4 regions of the Streptomyces sp. NPDC048211 genome follow, and region 1 is predicted to be linked to each of the others. Evidence: riboswitches for the same ligand, from Rfam matches in the RefSeq annotation. Region 1 holds a riboswitch; each other region holds the start of a gene.
What was found. Region 1 has a riboswitch for cyclic di-AMP ahead of ACGFZA_RS24705 (M23 family metallopeptidase). Riboswitches for the same ligand answer to the same signal wherever they lie in the genome.

Region 1 (4,558 bases):
GGAGAGAAGTCATGGGTGGAACAACCGTTTTCCCGGGCTCCACTATTCCGTGGCCTGTACATCCGAGCCGGTGCGACGAGGGGACGGAGACGGACCGGCCCACCTGACGACGGAGACGGACCGGCCGACCCTGACGACGGAGACAGACCGGCAGCCCTGACGTCGGGGGGTGAGCGTCAGGGCTGCCGGGGTTTCGCGGCCGGAGAACCGGCGGGGGAGAACGGTCTCAGACCGTGAGGCCCCTGGCCTGCAGCCAGGGCATCGGGTCGATGCCGGTGCCGTCCGGGGTGTGGACCTCCAGGTGGAGGTGGGGGCCGGTGACGTTGCCGGTCGCGCCGACGCGTCCGATGGTGTCGCCGGTCGTGACCTTCTGACCGATGCTGACGTCCATCGAGGACTGGTGGCAGAACCACAGCTCGGTGCCGTCCTCCAGCTCCAGGACGGTGCGGTAGCCGTAGGAACCGGAGTAGCCCGCCGACTTGATCGTGCCGGTGTGGATCGCCTTGATCGGCGTACCGGTGGGAGCCGCGAAGTCGAGGCCCGTGTGGTAGCCGGAGGACCACATCGATCCGGCCTCGCCGAAGGTCGAGGTGATCGTGTACGAGGAGGTGGGGATGGCGTAGCTGGCGGCGAGCTTGGCGAGCCGGAGGGCCTCAGCCTTCTTCTTCGCCTCTTCCTCCGCCTTCTTCTTCTCCGCGGCGATCTTGGCCTCGGCGGCGTCCTGCTGCTTCTTCGCCTCCGCGGCGGCCTTCTCGGCCGCGGCCTTCTCCGCTGCGGCCTTGACCTCGGCGTCGGCGGCGTCCTGCTGCTGCTCGGCCTGCTGGAGGATGCGGGCGCGGAGGGCCTCGCCCGCGTCGGTGGTGCCCTGCTCGGCCTCGGCGGTGGTGATGCCGGCGGTGGTCAGAGGAGCGGAGGCGATCGCCGCCTCGGCCTTCTCCGCCGCGGACTCGGACTCGGACCCACCCGAGAACAGCGCGCCTACGCCCGGGAGGGACTTGGCGTCGGGGAGATTGTCCGCGATGGAATCGGGCAGAGAGATGGAGACCGGCGGCTTGCTCTGGGCGGTGGCCATGCCACCCGCACCGACGGCCGCGATGACGCCGACGCCGAGGACGGTGGAGCTGCGGGCCAGACCATTGCGCTGCTTGGCGACGCGGTGCTTGCCGCGTACGGGACGGACGGAGTCCTCGGTGGGATTCCATTCCTCCCAGGTCCGGTCGGGCCCTGAGTCGTCGGCGCGGAAGTCGTTTCCGAAGTCGCTGCCCCGATCGGTCCCGTAATCGGTCGCGTAGGCGGCCCCGTACTCCGTACCGACCACGGTGCCGGGCCGGGACGCGAAGTCGTCGCCGTACTCGGGCACGAACCGTGAGGGAGCTTCGGGGGCAGGCTTGTTGGACGCCACGGGGGCGCACTCCTTTCCTTCCTTCTCGCCTACCGGGTTAGCTGACGGGTTCGGAGCAGGAAGGTCTCCTACGGGTTCCTCCGTCTCGTCACGAGACAGAGATGCCCGATTCACCCCATGTAGGTGGTTCCCCGGTTCCCTTGCGGAATTCGGCGCTCGCGCACGGTGCCGCCACTGACGGCGGCTGGGACAACCGCGCTGCGTTATCGAACGTTAATAGACACCGGGGTCCGATTCCAAGCTGTTCCCACTGATCGTTCAGCCCCTTGGCCTGGACTTTACGGGACACAACCGGGTGGAATCGGACGAGTTGATCACCCCTCGGTCACCAACCGATTTCTGACGTTGCGTCAAATGTTATGCGGAGGGGTGCCCTTCGGTTACGGACGGTGGCATCATGGCCAACCGCTCCCCCACGCCACCCCCGGCCTCGGACTCACCCGCCGCCATCGCCCAGGCCGACGATCTTCACAGTCCTGCGCCGGTCGGGCTGCCCCTCAGCCGGCCGGCCCACCGCCAGCAACGCCATGTCGTCCGTCGACTCGCCGCCCGTATGCAGCCGCACGTCATCGGTCAGCGCGGACAGCAGCTCCTCGGGCCCCGGGAAGATCCGACCCCGCAGCCGCTCGGCGGGGTCGTAGAAGACGCCTTCGGTGTCACGCGCCTCGGAGAGGCCGTCCGTATAGAGGAGGAGCGTCGCCCCGGCGGGCAGGTCCCAGACGTCCGACCGGTCCGGCCACACTCCCAGGTCCATCCCCAGCGGCAGCGCCGGGACCGAGGGCCCGAGCACCTCCAGCTCCCCGTCCGTGTGCAGCAGCAGCGGGTCCGGGTGGCCGCGGTTGACGATCCGTACCGAGGACGCACCCGGCGGGATCTCCGCGAGCACCGCGGTGACGAACCCCTCGACGGCGTCGAGACCGCCGCGCGTGCTGGACTCGCGCGCCAGCGCACGCTCCAGCCGCTGGGCCACGCCTTCCAGCGACTCCTCCTGCTCGGCCGCCTCCCGGAACGCGCCGATGATCACCGCCACGGCCTCGACGGCGTCCAGCCCCTTGCCCCGTACGTCCCCGACGACCAGCCGCACGCCCTGCGGGGTGTCCGTGACCGAGAACAGGTCGCCGCCGACGAACTCGTCCGCCTGCGCCGCCTCGTACCGCGCGGCGACATGCAGGCCGCCGATCCGGTCGGACGGCGTCGGCAGCACCGCCCGCATGGCGGTCTCCGCGATGACCCGGGCCGAGGCCAGCTGCTCGTTGCTGCGCCGCACGACGTCGTTGATCACGACGGCGAGGACGGAGACGGTGAGGACGGTGAGCAGTTCGATGGACGGCACGACCCGGAGCAGCGTGCCGCTGTAGATCCGCAGCCCGACGACGGCCAGCAGGGCGGCGGCTCCGGTACGGATGGTGCTGGCCCGCGAGAAGAACGGCGCGGCGATCAGCGGCGCGGCCGCGAACAACGGGATGGCGGTGAACGCGGGCGGGGTGAAGGCGTCGAACAGCACGCCCCCGCCGATCATCAGGGCGGGAAGGGCCCGGACGAACCGGCGGGTCCGCACGCCACCGGCACGCCTCGTCCTCCGCTTCTCCCGCTTCCCCACCTGCTGCTCTCCTGCCCGGTACATCCACGGCCGCGGACGGTACCGCGCACCACACCCCAGGCTTCCCGGAGCAGGGTCGCGGGGCGACTCCTCGTCGGCCAATGGGGGGATACGCGGCGTACGGCCCGCACAGGCCGTCGGCCCGGCGGGCCGACGGCGTACACACACAAACGAATCAGGCCCGGCACGCTGTATGCATGCCGGGCCTGATTCTTCAGTAGCGGGGACAGGATTTGAACCTGCGACCTCTGGGTTATGAGCCCAGCGAGCTACCGAGCTGCTCCACCCCGCGTCGGTAAACACAACTCTACGGCATGTTCGAGGCGCTCATGACCACCCGTCGCCCGCACCCCCCCGAGGACGCCGCCGACCCACGGCCGATCCGCGACCGATCCGCCGACCGCACCACGACCGGCCGCCGCCCCCGCGCCGCACCACGACCAGTCCTGCGCCGCACCACGACCAGTCCCGCGCCGCACCACGACCACGCTCTGCCGGGAACGACCGGAAGCCCTCCCCAACCACTGGGCACCAGGCGCGGATAGACGTCGGCGAACCCGAACAAACAACCCCCGCAGCCCCTTTGACGGTCAGGCGCATCGCCGCCCCCTGCGGACGATCTTCACGATCCCGTCAAAGTGTTTAAAACGAGAAGGTGTTGCAAGGAACACGTGTTCTGCCGCAAGGTATCTGCTGCATCCCCCGGACCGGTGGGCTGCCCGTGCGAGCAGGCCCCGGATTACGCATGTCACCGCGCCGTCAAGCCGCTCCCGGTCTCCCATCGCAGCCTGTCTGGAGGGCCCTCGACGATGACCGCACCGCTCACACCCACCCCCGCCCCCGCCCCGGTCACCCCGGCCTCTCCCGTGCGCGGCGCCGTCATCAGCGGCCTCATCGGCGGCCTGATGGGTGCGGTGATGAGCGCGGCGGTGAACTACGCCGCCATCGGTCTTCCGGACAGCGAGTCGGTCAACGCGTTCAACCACGCGATATCGGGTCTCATCAGCGGGTTCATCGCCGGCTTCATCGGAATCATGGTGCACAGCAAGAAGGCCGCCGCGGCCGCACGCGCGCAGGCCCAGGCCGCACCCGCGGTTCCGGCGCCGGCCGAGCCCGCGGAGCGCTCCACCGACCCGGCCACGGCCGAGGCCCCCGCCCCCGCCCCCGCCGCATCGGAGAAGTAGCCGCCGCAGGCCGCTCCGCACCTCGCGCCTCGCGCCGCACCGCGCCCGCCCGTTCCCTTTCGCTCTCCCGGCGGAACAGGGGAAACTCCAACGGGCGAGTGCACAAATGCGGTGATATGACTGATTCCAGATTCAGCCATTCAACGCGGCGCCTGGAGTGGAACGATGGATGACTACCCCCTGCTCAACCTGTTCTGGACCATGCTCTGGTTCTTCCTCTGGATCATGTGGCTCTTCCTCCTGTTCCGGGTCATCATGGACATCTTCCGCAGTGACGACCTCGGCGGCTGGGCGAAGGCGGGCTGGCTGATCCTGGCCCTGGTGCTGCCGTATCTGGGCGTGCTGATCTACGTCATCGCGCGCGGCAAATCC
Region 2 (4,558 bases), on a different contig from region 1:
TCCTCCAGAAGGAGGGGCGGCCGACGAGCTGCCCGGGGTCGCTCCACGCCTGCGCGATCTGCGCCGCAGCCGTGGTCTCACCCTGGAGACCGCCGCCCAGCGGGCCGGACTCTCGCCCGCCCACCTGTCCCGGCTCGAAACGGGCCGGCGCCAGCCCTCGCTGCCGATGCTGCTCGGACTCGCCAGGATCTACGGTACGACGGTCTCCGAGCTGCTCGGCGAGAGCCCCACGGAACGTGACGCGATCGTCCGCGGCCGCAGGTTCGAGGGTGCCGAGGCCGACGGCTGGATGTACCAGCAGGCCGGCGGCCCCGGCCGGGCCATGCAGGCCCTGCGTGTCAGGGTCCCGCACGGCGCCCAGGGTGATCTGGTGCGCGTCCATCCCGGCGAGGAGTGGCTGTATGTCCTGGCCGGACATCTCAGGGTGACGCTCGGGGAGACGGTCCATGACCTCGCCCCCGGGGACAGCGCGCACTTCGACTCGCTCACCCCGCACCGGATCGCGGCGCTGGACCGCGACGGCGCCGAGCTGCTCTTCGTCCACACCTTGCTGCAGAGCCCCGCCGCCGAGCTGTGTCTCGGCAGCGGGATCCACCGTCGCTGAGGCGCCGTCCCCGCCACCGGCCCGCCGGTCGCCAGAGAGGACCTGTCATGTCCGATTCCGAGAACTACGACCCGCTCGGCCCGGGCCGCCCGAAGAACTACGACCCGCAGGAGAAGAAGATGCCCCGCGGGCTCGTCATCAGGCTCTTCGCCTACCTGGTGGCCGGGCACATCATCGCGGGCTTCCTCTACCTGCTGTTCGCCGTGGGGATGCACAACCAGTAGCGGTGGGGACACACAGGCACCGACCGTGGTGGTGGGCCACCTGATGCTGGGGCGGTGCGCCGACGGCGGCCGTGGTGATGCGCCACCGGATGCTTCGGCGGCACACCACCGGGTCCTGGGGCGGTGGCGCCGCCCGGCCGGTCAGACCTCGTCGAGCAGGCGCTCGCGCAGCCGCTCCCGCGTCTCCGGGGTGACCTTGAGGGCGTCGGCGAGGTAGCGGTCGGTGCTGCCCCAGGTCTCGTCGATGGTGGTGAAGGCCGAGGCGAGGTAGTCGGGGTGGGCGCCGAAGAGCGGATTGAGCAGCTCCATCACCTCGGGCGACATTCCGGCGGGGGAGGTGTCGCTGCGGCGGACCTTGTAGCGGCGGTGTGCGTCGTTGGACTTGAGGTAGTCGGCCTCGATGGCTTCGCGCTCGACGCCGACGGCGAGCAGGGACACCGCGATCGAAAGGCCCGCGCGGTCCTTGCCGGCCGCGCAGTGCATCAGGGCGGGCACGCTGTCCTCGGCCAGGGCGTGCAGTACCCGGCTGTGCTCGGCCGTGCGCTCCAGGATGATCTGCCGGTAGGAAGCGATCATGCGGTGGGATCCCTTGCCGTCGGCCAGGATCGACCGCAGCTCGTCCGTGTCGCCGTCGCGCACCATCCGCCAGAACTCCGCACCGTCCGCCGGGTCGGTGAGCGGGATACACACGTTGCGCACGCCGGGCAGCTCCACGTCCAGCCCGTCCAGCTTGTGGTCGGCCTCGTTGCGGAAGTCGAAGACGGTGTGCAGCCCGAGACCCGCGAGGAACGTGGTGTCCTCGGCCGTGGCGTGTGCCAGGTGACCACTGCGGTAGAGCCGTCCGTACCGCACCCGGCGGCCGTCCGTGGTGGGCAGGCCGCCCACGTCACGGAAATTGCGGACACCCGCCAGTTCGGGCTCCGTCGACGGGGTCTGCGGCAGCTGCTGCGTCACGGTCACTCCTGGAGGCTCTGTCACCGGCGCGTGTCGCCGGTGGGTCCACTCTCGTGACGATACGACATTGATTCCTCGGACAATCATCTTGGGCAGGCCCCATTTTGGGCCTGCACTTCGGGTCCGGGTTTCGGGTCGTCGTGCCGGCCCGCGGGCCCTCTCGTGAAGGTCCCGACCCCCGCCGTCCTTCCGGCGCGGCGGGGCGGCGGGCATGACATGTCCGTATTGAGGCTTTTAGTCGAACATGCCCCGCTTATGCGGGAGATGATCGCCCTCTCGTGAGCGGGATCATATCCGTGACGGTGTGTGGCGGTGGGGCGTGCGGGTATCCCGGACGCCGCGCGGAAAGCCAAGATCCATAATCCACGGAGTGTGACGGGAATTCTTCGCCGATTTTCCGGAGCGGATTCGACGGCGGAACCCGTGGCTTGTTTCCGCCGTCCTGGCTCGCTTACGTTCGCTGTCAATCCGGACGGACCGCCTAATCCTGCCGCCGCCCGGAATTCGCACCCACTCACCGCGTGGCAGGAGCGGGGGAACCAGGTAAGCCGCCGACCGGGAAACCGGCCGGCTCGGGGTGAAGTCGCGCCAGCCGCGACCGGACATCTCCAGTCCGAACCCGACAGCTCACCTCGTAGGCGCCGGAGAGGAAAACCTTCATGCCCATATCGGGTAAGCACCGCCGTCCCAAGTCCAGCACCATCGCCCGCGGCGTCGTCGTCGCGAGTGCCGGCGGAGCCGTCATCGCGCTTCCGCTGCTCGGCGCCACCGGTGCCAACGCCGCGGAGCAGGCCGCTCCCGCCGCTTCGCAGTCGGCCGCCACGCACGCCACCCCGGCCACCCCGGTCGCGAAGAAGCAGGCCGGCACCACCTCCTACACCGTGGTCTCCGGCGACTACCTGTCGAAGATCGCTGCCCAGCACAAGCTCAAGGGCGGCTGGGAGAAGCTGTACCAGGACAACCGTCAGGTCGTCGGCGAGAACCCGAGCCTGATCTTCCCGGGCATGAAGCTGACCCTCGGCGGCAAGGCCTGGGGCCACGCCTCGACCACCTCCACCACTCCGTCGAAGGCCGCGCCCAAGGCCCCGGTCCAGTCCGAGACGAAGGCCTCCACGGCCTCCGACACCTCCTCCTCCGACGACTCGTCGTCCCAGGAGACCTCGGCCCCGGCGACCCAGAGCAACGACTCCGGTTACGTCCACCCGGTCCCGGGCAACCACACCACCGCGTACCGCGCCTCCGGTGCCAACTGGTCCAGCGGCAGCCACACCGGCATCGACTTCCCCGTCTCCACCGGCACGAGCGTGAAGGCGATCACCTCCGGCACCGTCGTCACCGCCGGCTGGGGCGGCGCGTACGGCAACGAGGTCGTCATCAAGCACGCCGACGGCCACTACTCGCAGTACGGCCACATGTCCTCGCTCTCCGTCTCGGCGGGTCAGACCGTGACCGCGGGCCAGCAGGTCGGCCTCTCCGGCGCCACCGGCAACGCCACCGGCCCGCACCTCCACTTCGAGGTCCGCACGGGTCCGGCGTACGGCTCGGACATCGACCCGATCGCCTACCTGGCGTCGCACGGGATCAACGTCTGATCCACGCAACACCGGTCCGGTGAACCGGATCCGAGCAATGCATAGAGGGACGGTGCGCGGCGGCGCACCGTCCCTCTGCCGTGCGGTGCGCGGTATGCGCAGCGCACTTATTCCCCCTTTACCAAAAACTGACCGGGTGGTCTATCTCACCACCCGTCAACCCCGTATTACGGTCGCGTAGGTCACATTCGGCGGTGCAGGATATGCCCTTGTGGCAGACGATTCGAACAACATCCAGCAGGGCGTCATCAACCGACAGGGCGCCATCGGGTCGTACGCGGCGATTGGCGACAGCTTCACCGAGGGCGTCGGTGACCCCGGCCCGGACGGAACCTTCGTCGGATGGGCCGACCGGTTCGCGGTACTCCTCGCGGACCAGCTCCCGGACACCGACGCGGTGGACACCGCAGGATCCGCGCACGGGAACTTCAGATACGCCAATCTCGCCGTACGAGGACGCCTCCTCGACCAGATCGTCGAGGAACAGGTGCCGCGCGCCAGGGAACTCGCCCCCGATCTGGTGAGCTTTTGCGCAGGCGGCAACGACATCATCCGGCCGGGCACGGACCCCGACGACGTGGCCGAGCGCTTCGAGCGCGCGGTCGCCGACCTGACCAGGTCGGTCGGCACCGTCATGGTCACCACCGGCTTCGACACCCGCAACGTTCCCGTGCTGCGGCATCTGCGCGGCAAGATCGCCACCTACACCGCCCATGTGCGGTCCATCGCCGACCGGTACGACTGTCCGGTGCTCGACCTCTGGTCCCTGCGCTCGGTGCAGGACCGGCGGGCCTGGGACGACGACCGGCTGCACCTGTCGGCGGAGGGCCACACCCGGGTCGCGCTGCGCGCCGCGCAGGTGCTCGGCCTCGACGTGCCCGCCGACCCGGACCAGCCGTGGCCGCCGCAGGCACAGCGCGGAACGCTCGAAGTGCGGCGCGACGACATCCACTGGGCCCGCGAGTACCTGGTCCCGTGGATCGGCAGGCGGCTGCGCGGCGAGTCGTCGGGGGACCACGTCGAGGCCAAGCGCCCCGACCTGCTGCCGCTCTGACCCTCCGCTGTCCTCAGCCGCCCGGGAATCCCGTCGGGGCGGCGGGGGACGGCGGCTGGGCCGGTATGCGCTCCAGCACCCCGCCGGCGAAGACGTCGTACAGCGGCAGCGTCTCCAGGTGGACATAGCC
Region 3 (4,558 bases), on a different contig from region 1:
GTGCCGGGGGAGCGGGCAGTGCCGGCTACCGCCTGCTGGTGGCCGGAATCGGCGTCTCCACCTTCATCGGCGCGATCGGCGACCTGATCATGTCGCGCGAGAACGACAACACCGCGGGCGGCGTGTTCCTGTGGGCCGTCGGCAGCCTCAACGGGCGCGACTGGGACGCCGGAGTGCCGCTGGCCGTGGCCCTGCTGTTCCTCGTCCCCCTCTCGCTGGCGGCCGGGCACCGCCTTCAACTCCTGCGTTTCGGCGACGAGGTGGCGAGCTCCCTCGGCGTCGACCTGCGCCGGGTGCGCACCGTCGCACTCGTCCTCGCCGTGCTGCTGGCCGGTACGGCCGTGGGGGTCGGCGGCCCCATCGCCTTCGTGGCACTGGCGGCGCCGATCCTCGCCCAGCGGCTGAGCGGTCCCACCCGGGTCCCGGTCACCGGCTCGGCGCTGACCGGGGCCGCGCTGATCGCAGCGGCCGATGCGATCGGCCGCGTCGCCGCTCCGGTCGAACTCCCCGTCGGGGTCGTCACCAGCGTCCTGGGCGGCCCCTTCCTCCTGTGGGTACTGCTGCGGCCCGACCCGGCCGCCGGAAAGGCGTGAGCCGCACATGACCGAGAATCCGACCGGCACCGACGCGGGCCTCGAAGTCCGTGGCCTGCACGCCGGATACCCGGGCCGCCCCGTGGTGGAGAACGTCGAGCTCTCCGTTCCCGCCGGACAGGTCGTCGCGATCGTGGGTCCCAACGGCTGCGGGAAGTCGACCCTGCTGCGGACCGTCGCCCGGCTCCACCGGCCCGAGTCCGGCAGGGTCCTGATCGGTGGGACGGACATCTGGGAGGCCGGCCGGCGCCGGGCCGCCCGCCATGTCGCCCTGCTGCCGCAGTCGCCGCGCGCCCCCGAAGCGGTCACCGTGGCCGGTCTGGTGCGCTACGGCCGCAGCCCGCACCAGGGGCTGCTGCGGCAGTGGTCGCGCGAGGACGAGCAGGCGGTGCGCGACGCACTCGACGCCACCGGCACCACCTCGCTCGCCGGCGAGCGCATCGACCGGCTGTCCGGCGGCCAGCGTCAGCGCTGCTGGCTCGCCATGGTCCTCGCCCAGCAGACCCCGGTCGTCCTGCTCGACGAACCCACCAGTGCCCTCGACCTCGGCCACGCCGTCGAGGTCCTGGAACTCGTGCGCGAGGTCGCGGCCACCGGCCGGACCGTCGTCATGGTCCAGCACGACCTCGCCGCCGCGGCCCGCTACGCCGATCTGCTCGTCGCGATGAAGGACGGCCGCGTCATCGCCCGGGGCGCTCCCCCGGAGACGGTCGACGAAGCCCTGGTGAAGGAGCTGTACGCGCTGGAAGCGGACATCCTCCGCGCCCCGGGCGACGAGTCGCCGGTGGTGGTGGCGCGCCGCCGTGCCGGCGTGGCCGCGCAGCCGACACCCGCACCATGATGTCCCAATTGTCTGGATACTCGACTTTGTCGATAAAGCCCAAAAGAGTCCCTTTTTTATGGTCCATAGCCTCTGAATATCCAGCAAATCACCCTTTTCGGGCACAGTGGCCAGCGTCACGTTTCCCGCTCCGGATGCGCAACCGGAGGCTTCGGTTCCCTGTTGCGCCAAGAAAGTTGACCCGCGGGTATGTGACCGGCGTCCCACATTTCCTTTGATTGATCTTGCGCTGCAATTGCGATCAAGAATTCCGGGCTTGTTTCGCCTGCCCTTTCTCGCTTACGGTCACCGTCAATCCGGATGGAACGCCGAATCCTGCCGCCGTCCGGTAACCCGACCACTCACGTACGGCAGGAGCGGGGGACCCAGGTTTGCCGCCGTTCCGGGAATCCGGAGCGGCTAGGGGTGAAGTCGCCATGTGCGGCCGGACATCTCCAGTCCGAACCCGACAGCTCACCTCGCAGGCGGCGGAGAGGAAAAGCGCCATGCCCTTCAAGGGTCAGCACCGTCGTTCCAAGTCCACCTCCCTGACCCGCGGTTTCATCGCCGTGAGCGCGGGCGGAGTCGTTCTCGCGCTCCCCCTGATCGCTGCCGGGTCGGCCTCTGCCGCACCCGCCCAGGCGGTCGTCGCGGAAAAGGCCGCGGCCCCGACTTCCGTGTCCGGCAAGGAAATTGCCGCACAGAAGGCCGAGTCCACCACCTATTCCGTGGTGCACGGTGATTCGCTTTCCAAGATCGCCCGGGGGCATTCCCTCAGCGGCGGCTGGGAGCGGCTGTACCAGGACAACCGCAGTGTGGTGGGCGGCAACCCCGACCTCATTCACCCGGGCCTCAAGCTGACCATCGGCGCCACGTCCTCGGCCGCCGCCCCCAAGGCCGCGACCAAGAGCGAATTCAAGGCGGAGAACTCGTCCGCCAGCGCCGCGAAGCCGTCGGCCGACCGGGCCGAGAGCACCGACCGCGCCGACCGCTCGCAGCGGACGGCCGCGCCCGTCGCCGTGGAGACCGCCGCGACCACCTCCACGCAGTCCGCGACGACGTACACCGACGACCTCGACGGCTGGATCAAGGAGTCCCTCGCCGTCATGGCCGAGAACGGCATCCCCGGCAGCTACGACGGCATCTACCGCAACGTCATCCGCGAGTCCTCGGGCAACCCGCAGATCGTCAACAACTGGGACTCGAACGCCGCCGCCGGCACCCCGTCCAAGGGCCTCCTCCAGGTCATCCAGCCCACGTTCGACGCCTACCACGTGCCCGGCACCTCGCTGGACATCCTGGACCCGGTCGCGAACATCACCGCCGCGTGCAACTACGCCGCCGCCACGTACGGCTCGATCGACAACGTCTTCGGGGCCTACTGATCCACCGCGGCCCCGCGCCCGCGCGGAGCCTTGAAAGGGGTGGAAGGGAGCTGAACAGCTCCCTTCCACCCCTTTCGCGATGCCGTACAACCCTTGTGCCGCAGAGCCGGTCCAACAGGGCGCCAGGAGGGTAACGGGCTCTTCCCGGCGTCCCCCCGGACCCCCGGACCCCGCCCGGTCATCCTTGAACCGAGGAGCCGCTCGTGCGCACCCACCGACCGGCCGCCGTTGTCGCGGCCTCATTCCTCCTGATGGCAGGGGCCGCCGTCGCCGCGCCCCCCGCCTACGCCGGTACCCCCGGCGGAACACACGCGGGCGACCGCAACACCGACTTCAACGGTGACGGCTACGAGGACGTGCTCATCGCCGCGCCCGGCGGCACGATCGCCGGCCAGAAGGGCGCGGGCTACGTGACCGTGCAGTACGGCGGGCCGGGCGGCATCGGCACCACCCGGGGCGCCGTGTTCAGCCAGAACACCACCGGGGTGCCGGGCGCCGCCGAGGCGGGGGACGGCTTCGGCCGCGCCCTGGCCACCGGCGACCTCGACGGGGACGGGTACGACGACGCGGTCGTGGGCCTGCCCGGCGAGAACATCGAACCGGTGACCGACGCGGGCGGCGCCGTCGTCCTGTGGGGCTCCGCGAAGGGGCTCTCCGGCGCGGCCAGCGACTGGCTGCAGGCCGAGGAGCCCGTCGCCGGAGCCGGGTTCGGCGGTGCGCTCGCGGCGGCGCGCTTCAGCCCCGACATCCCCGGCGACCAGCTGGCCGTGACCGACCGCACCGACCTGAGCATCTACCAGTACGAGGCGGCGGCCCGGCGGAAGTCCGGGTCACCGGCGCCCGCCTCCCGCAGCAGCCGCATCCCCGGCACTCCGGGGCGTGAGATCGCGCCCCGGGCCATGACGACCGGCGACTACGACGGCAACGGTCTCGCCGACCTCGTCATCTCCGGTGTCACCGTCGGCAGTGAGCCGGGCCACGGCTGGTCCGCGCTCTTCCTCGGCGAGGTGCAGGGGCTCCGCTACGACCACGACCTGCGCGGCGGCCCGGCCGTCGCCTCCGGTGACATCGACAACGACGGCTTCGACGACCTCGTCACGGGGGAGCCGAACAGTCCCGACGACGGCGGCGAGTCGACGACCGGCGGTGTGGTCGGCGTGTACTACGGCAGCCTGGGCGACGGACCGGTCGGTGCCGAGGGCCCGGGCACCCCGCCCGTGTGGTGGACGCAGGGCACCTCGGGCGTCCCCGGCAGCCCGGAGGCCGGTGACGGCTGGGGCGCCGACCTCTCCGTCGCGGACACCGACGGCGACGGGTACGCGGACGTGGCCGTCGGCGCCCCCGGAGAGGACATCGGCACCGTCGCCGACGCGGGAGCCGTATGGGTGCTGCGCGGTGCGGCCGGCGGACTCACCGCCACCGGCGCCGCTTCGTGGGACCAGAACTCGGTGAACGTGCCGGGCGCCCCCGAGAAGGGGGACCGCTGGGGCGGCCAGGTGCGGCTGACCGATCCCAACAGGGACGGCCGCTTCGGTCTCCTGACCGCGGCACCGGGGGAGAACGCCGGCGACGGCGTCGTCTGGGTGTTCTCGGCCGCTGCCGGCGGCGTGACGGCCGCCGGCTCGTGGACGTTCGACGCCCGGCCGTTCGGCGGTCCGAGGACGGGCGCCGGATACGGCGCCACGATCGACGAGTAGGGGCCCCGGCGGAGCAGGCCGCGAGACGTCCCGGCCCGCTCCGAACCCGGTGCGCGATGGCAC
Region 4 (4,558 bases), on a different contig from region 1:
TTCGCGCTGGCGCTCGCGGCCCTCGGCGCCCCACTCGGCGTATCCGGCGGAGAGGACGACCAGGCCCTGGACGCCGTGTTCCCCGCAGTCCGCGACGGCCTCGGGCACGCGGTCGGCGGGTACGGCGACCACGGCGAGGTCGACGGGTTCGCCGATCTCGCCGAGGGAGCGGTGGGCGGGCACGCCGTCGATCGTGGTCTGTTCTGCGGCGAAGGCGCTGTTCACGGCGTAGGTGCGGCCGGTGAAGCCGGCGCCCAGGAGGTTGCGCAGGACCGTACGGCCCACGCCTCCGGGGGTGCGGCCCGCGCCGATGACGGCGACGGAGCCAGGGGCGAGCAGCCGCTGTACGGAGCGGGCCTCCGCCCGGTGTTCCCGGGCGCGCTGGACGGCCAGCGACTCGGCGGTCGGTTCGAGGTCCAGGGTGAGGTGGACGGAGCCGTCCTCGAAGCTGCGCTGCTGGGTGTACCCGGCGTCCCGGAACACCTTGATCATTTTGTTGTTGGCGGGCAGCACCTCGGCGGCGAAGCGCCGGATGCCGCGTTCGCGGGCGACGGCCGCGATGTGTTCGAGCAGGGCCGAGGCGACGCCGCGGCCCTGGTGGGCGTCCTGGACGAGGAAGGCGACCTCCGCCTCGTCGGCGGGCGCCGAGGCGGGCCTGCCCTGCGCGTTGATCCGGTCGTAGCGGACGGTCGCGATGAATTCGCCGCCCACCGTGACGGCCAGTCCCACCCGGTCGACGTAGTCGTGATGGGTGAAGCGGTGGACGTCCTTGGCGGAGAGCCGGGGGTAGGGCGCGAAGAAGCGGTAGTACTTCGACTCGTCGGAGACCTGCTCGTAGAAGCTGACCAGCCGGTCGGCATCGTCCGTGGTGATCGGCCTGATGCGGGCGGTGCCGCCGTCGCGGAGCACCACGTCCGCCTCCCAGTGATCGGGGTAGGCGTGATGCGGACTCTGCTCCGGAGAGGGCTGCATGGGCAAAGCCTACGGCTCCGTCAGCGGTCGCGTGGGGGCCGGGGCCGGGGCAGTCTGAGGGTGGCCGGGCGACGGTACCGCGCGGGCGGTGAAGGGCCCGCGGGTCGGCCGGAGCATCGCGCACTGCATGAGAGACTGGTCTAGACAACTATTGATTCGTGAAGGGCAGAACCATGGCTGAGCGCCGCGTCAACGTCGGTTGGGCCGAGGGCCTGCACGCCCGCCCCGCTTCCATCTTCGTCCGTGCCGCCACGGCTTCCGGCATCCCCGTGACCATCGCCAAGGTGGACGGCAACCCGGTGAACGCGGCCTCCATGCTCGCCGTGCTCGGGCTCGGCGCGCAGGGCGGCGAGGAGATCATCCTCGCGTCCGAGGCCGACAACGCCGAAGCCGCTCTGGACCGCCTGTCGAAGCTGGTCGCCGAGGGGCTCGACGAGCTCCCGGAGACCGTCTGATCCCCGACGGGTCACGACCGAGTCATTCCGCGAAAGAGCCGCGGCACCCCTCACCGGGAGCCGCGGCTCTTTCGTTTACGCGAACGCTCCCCGGTTCCCATGGGACGGGTCTGTTCATCAGTTCAGTCGGCGGCGATTCCGGCGATTCGGGCAGCAGAAAGATAGCCCTGCGGAATTCCTATTCTTTGTATACGGCGCAATTGTTAATGCCGGCCACTCGGCGTGTTTACGGCATGTTGCGAGGTCCTCACCCGGCCGGAGCGGGCCGCGACGGCGACGGCATCCGGGAGGCCGGGGCGGCGCAGCCGGTACGCGGCGGTGGCCCGCTCGGCGTGCTGGGCGGCCAGACTCCTCGCCCGCTCCGCGTCACCGCGCGCCACGGCGTCCACGATCGCCCCGTGCTCGGCCCACGAGTCGGCCGGCCGGGCCGGCTGCCCGACGACGTACATCCAGGCGGTCTTGTGCCGCAGCTGGGTGAGCATCGCGATCAGGCCAGGGCTGCCGGAGGCCTGCGCGAGTGTCTCGTGGAACCAGCCGCCCAGGGAGCGCAGGTCGTCGCCCTCCCCCTTGCGGGCGCGCTCCTGGCCGAGCCTGACCAGGCCGCGCAGCACCTTGAGGTGCGCGTCCGTGCGGCGGTGGGCGGCCCGGGCCGCACCGAGCGGCTCCAGGAGCATCCGGACCTCCAGGAGGTCGGCCGCCTCCAGTTCGGTGGGCTCGGCGACGCAGGCTCCGGCGTGCCTGCGGGTGACCACGAACCCCTCGGACTCCAGAGTGCGCAGCGCTTCCCGCACCGGGACGCGGGAGACCCCGTAACGGCGTGCGAGCACCTCCTCGGTGAGTCGGCTGCCGCGTTCGAAGACACCCGAGACGATGTCTTCACGGATTGCCGTGCATACCGAATGCGCCGGAATGCGCATGTCCGAACCTCCGCCTTAATCCCCGCGAAACGCGGCCGATCGACGCCTGTCCTGCGACTCTATTGCAATGCGGTCGCATTTCCGACGGCGGGTGGAAATTCATGAATATCTTTTGGTCACCCGGCGTTCGGGAACGGCCGGTGCGCAACCCGGTGGATCCGCGCGGCACCTGGACACGACGAAGGCCCCGGCGAGGTGCCGGGGCCTTCGCCGGATGTCTTCGGGCCGGTCAGACGGTGACGCCGTGGGCGCGCAGATAGGCGACCGGGTCCATGTCCGAACCGTACGAGGGCGTGGTGCGGGCCTCGAAGTGGAGGTGCGGGCCGGTCGAGTTGCCGGTGGAGCCGGAGAGGCCGATCTGCTGTCCGGCGCCGACGCTCTGGCCGACGGACACGCCGATCGAGGAGAGGTGGCCGTACTGGGTGTACGTGCCGTCGCTCATCCGCAGCACGATGTTGTTGCCGTACGCGCCGCCCCAGCCGGCCTCGACGACCGTGCCGGCGCCGACGGCGACGACGGAGCTGCCGGACGCGGCGTGGAAGTCGATGCCGGAGTGGCTGCCGGAGGACCAGAGCGAGCCGCTGGACTTGTAGCCGGTGCTCACGTACGAACCGGCGACGGGGAGCTGGAAGGAGCCGAGCCGGGTGCGCTCGGCGGAACGGGCTGCACGCGCCTTCGCCTCGCGGGCCTCCTCGGCGCGGGCGGCGGCCTTCGCCCTGGCCTTCGCCTCGGCCTCCGCCTTCTTCTTCGCCGCGGCCTTCTTCTTGGCCGCCGCCTCGGCCTTCTTCGCCGCGACGTCCGCCTGGTGCTGCTGGGCGTCCGCCTGTGCGTCGATCCGATCGGCGAGAACGCTCTCGATGGCGATGACCTGGGTGAGGCCGGTCTCACCGGCGGCGGGTGTCCCGGTGTCCGCGGCGAGGGCCGGGGAGGCCAGTCCGCCGATGACGCCGGTGGTGGCCAGAGCCGCGATGCCGACGGCCTTCGCGCCGGTACGCGTCAGGCGGCTCGGGGCACGGTGCTTCCCGGTGGCACGGGTGAACGCCATGAAGTGGCTGGTCCTTTCCTTCCTTCTCGCCTACCGGGTTAGCTGACGGGTTCGGAGCAGGAAGGTCTCCTACGGACCCCTCGGCCTCGTGCGAGGCGCGGGCGTCCGATTCACCCCAGGGACTGCGTGGGTCCCCGGCTCCCCAGGCTCGCGCCTGACGGGGACTCGGCGATGACTGCCCGGTACGTCACGGATGCGGCATACGAGTGGCGGACAGCCGGGCCGACGCTAGACGGGGGCACTTCCCCCCACCAAACGGACAGGCCGTTTTGTAGCGCATCCCACAGGGCAGACAGGCAACCTCTCCCCCAAAGCGGACATAAAGGAAGGCCCTGGCGGAGAACGCTTCGCCAGGGCCTTCCTTTTGCCCCGATATCGGGTGAAGTGGTCGGCCGTCAGCCGGTCACGACCGACACCTCACCGATGCCGAGCGCCCTGACCGGATCGGCGATCTGCGCGGCGTCGCCGACCAGCACCGTGACCAGCCGGTCCTGCGGGAAGGCGTTGACCACGGCCGCGGTCGCCTCGACCGTGCCGGTCTCCGCGAGGCGCGCGTACAGGTGCGCCTGGTAGTCATCCGGGAGATGCTGCTCGACCTGGTCGGCGAGGGTGCCCGCGACGGAGGCCGCCGTCTCGAACTTGAGCGGGGCGACACCCACCAGGTTCTGCACGGCCGTCTCACGCTCGGTGTCCGTCAGCCCTTCGGCCGCCAGGGTCCGCAGCACCTTCCACAGGTCCTCCAGCGCCGGGCCGGTGGACTCCGTGTCCACGGAACCGCTGATGGCGAGCATCGCGGCCCCCGTCGCCCCGGAGGCGGAGTCCGGGGCCGAGGAGCGCAGCACCTGGGCGAAGGCCCGCACGCCGTAGGTGTAGCCCTTCTCCTCGCGCAGCACCCGGTCGAGGCGGGAGGTGAGCGTGCCGCCCAGGCAGTACGTGCCGAGGACCTGCGCGGGCCAGACGCTGTCGTGCCGGTCGGCGCCGATGCGGCCGATCAGCAGCTGTGTCTGTACCGCGCCGGGGCGGTCCACGATCACCACGCGGCCCGTGTCGTCGGCGGTGATCGGCGGGACGGGCCGGGGCTCCGCGGTGTTGCCCGACCAGTCGCCGAGAGTGTCGGCGAGCAGGGCGTCCAGGTCGATTCCGGTGAGGTCGCCGACGACCACGGCGGT

Region 2: another riboswitch for cyclic di-AMP. It lies ahead of ACGFZA_RS12245 (peptidoglycan DD-metalloendopeptidase family protein); the one in region 1 lies ahead of ACGFZA_RS24705 (M23 family metallopeptidase).
Region 3: another riboswitch for cyclic di-AMP. It lies ahead of ACGFZA_RS40865 (transglycosylase SLT domain-containing protein); the one in region 1 lies ahead of ACGFZA_RS24705 (M23 family metallopeptidase).
Region 4: another riboswitch for cyclic di-AMP. It lies ahead of ACGFZA_RS36420 (M23 family metallopeptidase); the one in region 1 lies ahead of ACGFZA_RS24705 (M23 family metallopeptidase).

Annotation. Positions count from the first base shown of each region.
Region 1 covers NZ_JBIDAD010000006.1:527,758-532,315, reverse strand. The annotation lists gene ACGFZA_RS24710 (aldo/keto reductase) at 1-13, opposite strand, end outside; gene ACGFZA_RS24705 (M23 family metallopeptidase) at 227-1,402, opposite strand; cyclic di-AMP (ydaO/yuaA leader) riboswitch at 1,414-1,567, opposite strand; gene ACGFZA_RS24700 (PP2C family protein-serine/threonine phosphatase) at 1,839-2,960, opposite strand; tRNA gene ACGFZA_RS24695 (tRNA-Met) at 3,221-3,294, opposite strand; gene ACGFZA_RS24690 (hypothetical protein) at 3,812-4,186, shown strand; gene ACGFZA_RS24685 (SHOCT domain-containing protein) at 4,352-4,558, shown strand, end outside.
Region 2 covers NZ_JBIDAD010000002.1:1,231,942-1,236,499, forward strand. The annotation lists gene ACGFZA_RS12230 (helix-turn-helix domain-containing protein) at 1-604, shown strand, start outside; gene ACGFZA_RS12235 (DUF6126 family protein) at 652-828, shown strand; gene ACGFZA_RS12240 (tyrosine-protein phosphatase) at 970-1,782, opposite strand; cyclic di-AMP (ydaO/yuaA leader) riboswitch at 2,284-2,436, shown strand; gene ACGFZA_RS12245 (peptidoglycan DD-metalloendopeptidase family protein) at 2,442-3,374, shown strand; gene ACGFZA_RS12250 (SGNH/GDSL hydrolase family protein) at 3,586-4,428, shown strand; gene ACGFZA_RS12255 (STM4011 family radical SAM protein) at 4,442-4,558, opposite strand, start outside.
Region 3 covers NZ_JBIDAD010000027.1:15,804-20,361, reverse strand. The annotation lists gene ACGFZA_RS40875 (FecCD family ABC transporter permease) at 1-593, shown strand, start outside; gene ACGFZA_RS40870 (ABC transporter ATP-binding protein) at 601-1,434, shown strand; cyclic di-AMP (ydaO/yuaA leader) riboswitch at 1,731-1,914, shown strand; gene ACGFZA_RS40865 (transglycosylase SLT domain-containing protein) at 1,920-2,798, shown strand; gene ACGFZA_RS40860 (FG-GAP repeat protein) at 3,002-4,495, shown strand.
Region 4 covers NZ_JBIDAD010000014.1:117,232-121,789, reverse strand. The annotation lists gene ACGFZA_RS36435 (GNAT family N-acetyltransferase) at 1-972, opposite strand, end outside; gene ACGFZA_RS36430 (HPr family phosphocarrier protein) at 1,146-1,427, shown strand; gene ACGFZA_RS36425 (GntR family transcriptional regulator) at 1,631-2,344, opposite strand; gene ACGFZA_RS36420 (M23 family metallopeptidase) at 2,574-3,389, opposite strand; cyclic di-AMP (ydaO/yuaA leader) riboswitch at 3,403-3,570, opposite strand; gene ACGFZA_RS36415 (M16 family metallopeptidase) at 3,785-4,558, opposite strand, start outside.